One region of the Terrisporobacter hibernicus genome, then DNA from elsewhere that is predicted to be linked to it. Evidence: riboswitches for the same ligand, from Rfam matches in the RefSeq annotation. Region 1 holds a riboswitch; the other holds the start of a gene.
What was found. Region 1 has a riboswitch for lysine ahead of JW646_RS18050 (aspartate kinase). Riboswitches for the same ligand answer to the same signal wherever they lie in the genome.
Positions count from the first base shown of each region.

Region 2: another riboswitch for lysine. It lies ahead of JW646_RS00925 (Na+/H+ antiporter NhaC family protein); the one in region 1 lies ahead of JW646_RS18050 (aspartate kinase).

Region 1 covers NZ_CP081135.1:3,703,971-3,707,192, forward strand. The annotation lists gene JW646_RS18040 (hypothetical protein) at 1-736, shown strand, start outside; gene JW646_RS18045 (hypothetical protein) at 867-1,472, shown strand; lysine riboswitch at 1,555-1,796, shown strand; gene JW646_RS18050 (aspartate kinase) at 1,882-3,078, shown strand; gene lysA (diaminopimelate decarboxylase) at 3,092-3,222, shown strand, end outside.
Region 2 covers NZ_CP081135.1:193,714-196,935, forward strand. The annotation lists gene JW646_RS00925 (Na+/H+ antiporter NhaC family protein) at 42-1,787, opposite strand; lysine riboswitch at 2,010-2,181, opposite strand; gene JW646_RS00930 (DUF4362 domain-containing protein) at 2,276-2,872, opposite strand; gene JW646_RS00935 (lipoate--protein ligase) at 3,061-3,222, shown strand, end outside.

The DNA.
Region 1 (3,222 bases):
AGAGGGTGTATTATTACCGTCAGAAGGAACTTCATTAGTATATGGAAAAGATGGAAAATCATATTGGTATACAGGAATTACTTCAGCAGGAGGAGATGAATCTACAGTAGGATTTATGTTAGTTGATTCTAGAACAAAGGAATCAAAACTGTATATGCAAACAGGAGCAACAGAAACTGCAGCTATGACAACTGCGGAAGGAAAAGTACAAGAGAAAAATTATAAAGCAACTTTCCCAGTTACTTATAATATTCTTGGAAAGCCAACATATGTGTTAGGTTTAAAAGATAAAGCAGACCTTGTAAAAATGGTAGCGTTTGTATCTGTTGAAGATTATAGCATAATAGGAATGGGAGACACAAAAGAGGATGCTTATAGAAATTACAAAGAAGCATTAGAATCTAAAGGCAACGATATAGATTTTGACTCTAGTGAAAGCTTACAAAAAGTAGAAGGAACTGTATCTAGAATAAATCAAGATGTAAAAAGTGGAAACACAACTTATTATATTACATTAAAAGATAATAAAGAACTAATATTTACAGGAACATCAAAAACATCTACAGAATTACCTTTAACAATGGTAGGAGACAAAGTAAGTATTTCTTACGATGAAGCAGATTCAAATATAATAAGTATTGCAGAGTTTGATAATATTAATATTGGAAAAACAGAAAAAACTGCAAATAAAGAAGAAAATAGTGAAAAAAATGATAATAAAGAAAAAACTAAGTAATATACAATAGAATATATTAATAAAAAAAGGAAGAAAATTTTAATCTTCCTTTTTTTATTTGTAAATTTTATTAAGTGATTTTAATATAATATAGTACAACTTGGTAAAAACAGCTTCAAGGAGATTGACTATGGTGGGATTAGAAAAAGATATTTTGTATTTGGTAAGTAGAGTAAGATGCGTCACAGAAAATCAAGTGGGAAAAGTATTTAATAGTAAAAAAAGAAATGGCAAAAAATCCCTAAAGAGGACATTGAGAAAAATGTGTAATGATTATACTTTGAGAAAGTTTCCATGTAATATTAACTATACAAATTTTAAAGATAATTCAGGAGTTTATTATCTAAATGGAAGTAATATTGAAAAGGGGAAAAGTTTAACAAAAATGTTGTTAGGTTCTGAAATTGCAATTAGATTAAATAGTTCAGGATATGAAACTGTTAGATTTTATAGAAATGCAAAAGTAGGAGATGAAACTTATGATATATTTATAGAATATATAAATCCCTGTGGAAAAAGACTGCAAGTATTAATAGACATTGAACTAGATGAAAGCTTTAGATGTTCAAAGTATAGCAATATTTATAATGATATTGATAACTCAACCATACCATTTTTTATGGTACCAAAAGTTATTGTTATATCTTCTAGAGAACAAAAGCATAATAAATGTAATATTAATGAGCATATATACTTTTTAGATACATCTTTGAACAAATTGTTTAATTATTTGTAAAATATATAAATAGTTTTATGATTTTTATTGCATCTTAAAGTATGTTATGTTATTAATATATTATTAATAAAAAAATATAAGAACCTAAGGTAGAGGCGCTGTACTTAATAGTACTAACATATAGCTGGCGAGCAATTATATGTTAGGAAAGGAATTACAGCCGAAGGTAGCATATAGGCATATAAGCTATCTGGACTTATGCAAAACATGTATAAGGCTGTCACTTTTATTCGCAAGAAGGAATGGATAAACAAACTTGTTTTTTTAAGGTTGTTGGCCACATGATCTAAGCGAATTTTTTCTAAGTGTTGAGCTACAAGGTTTACTATGGCTAATTTTAACGTCCAAAGTATACCTTTGGGCGTTTTATTTTTTTTTATGCAATTTCATAATTTAAGGGGTGGTAATAGTGAGCAAAGTAGTTGTTCAAAAGTATGGTGGTAGTTCTGTATCTAGTACTGAAAAAATTAAGCTTATTGCAAGTAAATTAATAGAAAGAAAAAAGAAAAATCCTAAAATTGTTGTAGTAGTCTCAGCTATGGGAGATACAACAGACGATTTTATAAGTTTAGCAAAAGACATAACTAAAGTTCCAGATAAAAGGGAACTGGATGTGTTAATGTCTACTGGTGAAATGATATCTGCATCTTTATTATCAATGAGTTTAAACTCTTTAGGATGTGAAGCGGTAAGTTATAATGCTTATCAATTAAATATTAAAACTAGTGGACTTCATGGGAAATCATTAATAGATGATATTGATGTTAGTAAAATTAATGAAAGTTTAGACAGTGGGAAGATTGTTATAGTAACAGGATTTCAAGGTTTAAATGATGAAGGAGACATAACTACTTTAGGAAGGGGAGGCTCAGATACTTCAGCTGTGGCTTTAGCTGTAAAACTGGATGGTATATGCGAAATATATACTGATGTAGATGGTATTTATTTTACAGATCCAAGAAAATATAGTGAAGCTAAAAAAATAGAAGAAATCGAATATGAAGAAATGTTGGAGTTAGCAAGCTTAGGGGCTCAAGTAATGCATTCGAGAAGTGTGGAGTTAGCACAAAAATATAATGTGGAGTTATATGTAGGTTTATCTTGCAGTGATATTGAAGGAACATATATAAGGGGGAGTAAAGAAATGAAATTAGAGGATAAAGTTATTACTGGCCTTGCCACTTGTGATGAAGATGCAGCCATAACAGTGGTAGATATAAATATGGAAGATGTATCTAAATTATTTGAAAAAATAGCCGTAGATGGAGTTAGTATTGATATGATAAGCCAGACAGCTCCATTTAATGATAAAGTAAATGTGTCATTTACCATACCAAAAGATGATTTAATGCAATGTAAAGAAATCGTAGGTTGCTTTGTACCAAAGGGAAGTATCATTATAGATGAAGAAATAACAAAGTTTTCTTTAGTAGGTCTTGGAATGAAAAATACTAGTGGTGTTGCTTCGAAAGTATTTAAGATATTTAGTGATAACAGCATAGCTGTAAAATTAATTACAACATCTGAAATAAGAATCACATGTGCAATAAATTCTTCTTGTAAAGAAGTGGCAATAAGAGAAATAGCTAAAGAATTTAATTTATAAATAGGAGGGTAATATGAAATTACATGGCACAATGGGAATAAAAGATAATAGTTTATACATAGGTGGTGTAAATACACTAGATTTGGCAAGAAAATATGATACACCTCTTTATGTATTTGATGAGGAGTTAATTAGAAATAATTG
Region 2 (3,222 bases), 580 kb from region 1:
AATTATTTTATCTAACAATTTAAAGAGATTTTTATAATAAATTAAGCTATTAAACTTTCTTCTTTTTCATCTATATCTACACTTTTTCCAAGTATCTGTATTCCTATAAACATAGCTACAAATGCTAAAGGCATTATTAAATAAATTGGAAGTCCCATTCCTGCTGGTATATACCCAAATAGTATTGCTATACTTCCAACAAATAAAGCATATGGCATTTGTGTTCTAACATGGTCTATATGATTGCATCCAGCACCCATTGATGAAAGTATTGTTGTATCTGATATTGGTGAGCAGTGGTCTCCAAATATAGAACCTGTAAGAACTGCACTTACACAAACTATTATATAAGACATATCAGGACTTATAGAATGAGCTAGCGGTATAGTTAGTGGCATAAGTATACCCATTGTTCCATAAGATGTACCTGTAGCAAATGAAATTATTCCACCTAGTACAAATATTATACTTGGTAATAAAAAAGCCGGTACAGAACCTGATAATAATTGTATCAAGTATCTAGCTGTTCCAAGTTCTTTTATTACTGATGAAAGTGACCATGCACATATTAGTATTACACAAGTTATAACTAAAGTTTTCATTCCATCTACCCATATATCTAATCCTTGTGATACAGTAAATATTTTTTTACCTACACCCATTGCTATAGCAACTATTCCTGCAAATAAAGCAGATTGGAATAAAGCTACTGATGCATCTGCATTAGAAAATGCTTCTCTAATTGCTACAAATGATAGTGGTGAGTTATTAAATATTTGAATTAAACTTGCATCATTTCCACTCATTATTGTGCTATAACCACTGTAGTAAAATGCAAATAATGATCCAACTATTAGTATTCCTATTGGTATTATAGCATTCCATATGTTTAATTTAACTCCCGGAAGGGGCTCTAAATCACTATGTTCATTACTTATTTTTTCATCTATATCTTTACTAGAAACTAAATTTGTATTTCCTCTTCTAGCTTTTAGCTCTGCTTCTCTCATTGGCCCGAATTCTTTTAATAGTACTGCTGTTATAACTATAAATCCAAGAATCAATATATTATAAAATCTATATGGTAATGTACTTAAAAATATACTAAATGCATTTGCATTTACTCCTATAGCCTTAAATCCATCTCCAATTAGGCCTACTTCTAAACCTATCCAAGTTGAAATTATTGCTATTCCTGCAACTGGTGCAGCTGTAGCATCAATTACAAAAGCAAGCCTTTCTCTTGAAACTTTCATTTTATCTGTAACTGGTCTCATCATAGGACCTATTATTAAAGAATTTGCATAGTCGTCAAAGAATACTAAAAGCCCGGCTGCCCATGTTATAAGTTGAGCACTTTTTGCACTTTTTGCCTTTTTAGCTAATGACTCAGCTATTGCTTTTGCTCCACCCATTTTAGCAACTAAGTTGATTACTCCACCTATTGCTAAAACTTGAAGTATAATTCCTGCATTCCATGGGTCTGCTAATGCCCCAACAGCTCTATCAATTAAATCTAAAAATGAATTAAATAGTGCTGAAAAAACATTAATACCATTTAGGTTTAATAAAAAACCACCTGACATCACTCCAATAACCAAAGATACTATAACATTCTTAGTTATAAAAGCTAGAATAATAGCTACAAGTGGTGGCAATAATGTTAATATTCCATACTTTTGTGCATTTATTACAGCCATATCTTGTTCTGCTGCAAAACTTGTTACATTTGATATTAAAATCAATATTGTTGTCATTAATAATAATCTTACATTTCTTTTTTTCATTTTTCTTCCCCCTATGTGATAGTTGTGAATATTTCAGGGTTTTGTCATTTTAATACAAATTGTCTTTGCTCATGTTAATAATGTCTTTTAGAACAAATTCATTATTCCATTAAGTAGTTAAAAATCAATATTTTTTAATAAAAATTATAATTTTTTGCAATAAAAAAACCTTGATGGCTTCATCAAGGTTAAAATTACACACTAAAAATATTATTAGTTCTTCTCAATGATAGCTCAACACTAAAATTAGTGACAGTTGTATATATATTTTATATACACCCAGCGATATAACCTTAAAGCCTCAGTTATACACTTCGGCAATATTTCCTTTTTTAATAAGTCATCGTGCTACCTCATTATTAATACTTATAAATATTGCGCCTCTACCTATATATTCACTTGTTTTTAATAGTATATAATATATGCTTTACAAATACAATATATTTTGTTCTAATTTATCAAAATTATATTTACTTTAGTCTAATAATCTATGAATTAATATAATAAAACACAAAACCATAAGGTATCCAATCTGATATATTTGAACTTAATAGAGAATAATTAAGCTCATCTAAGGTTATTTTTTCATCATCTAACAAGTATACATAAGTTTTATTATTTTCTTCAAATAATTTTAAATATTTAAAGCTATATTCAAAATAATCTTCTTCTTTATCATCTCTATATTGATCTCTCGAGTCATCTTCAATCATAAAGAATTTATTGTCTTTGCATGATAAGTAAGTCAGTATTGGGTCGTCTTGTTCAGTGTATTGAACTATTAATACCCTATCTTCTTTTTTCTTTTTACTATTTTTATAAAAATCATTCCATATCTTTTCATTTGCTACTATTTGTTCGTCTTCAATAACTACAATATTATTTTTTTTAGCTTTTTCAACTGTTAGATTTTTAGAGCCTCCATAAGATTTTAATAGCTCTTTTACTTTTTGCGAGTCTTTTGCTGAATATATCTTAAGTTTTTCATCATTAAAAGCATCTATAGTCTTTTCAGTATTAATGTTTTTACATCCTACTAAGCTACAAAAGGTTATACAAATAATAATATAAATTATCTTTTTCATCTTATCCCCCCTACATACTGATTATTACTATCTTCTTTTTTTTTGAAATAATTCCTTCAATTTTCATTCACTATGATTATGAAAATTGCGACAAATTCTTTAATTATTCATATTTATTAAAGGAAATACTCACATTTTGTTGAATATTAGTAAAGTGTCTGATTACAAAATTTATGGAGGAATAGACTATGCTGTTAATCAATAATACTAGTACAAATGCTTACTTTAACTTGGCTATGGAAGAATATTTTTTAAAAAATACTAATGAAGATATTTTTATACTATGGAGAAATGAAAGTGCTATAATCGTAGGTAAAAATCAGAATACATTATCTGAAATTAATTATGAG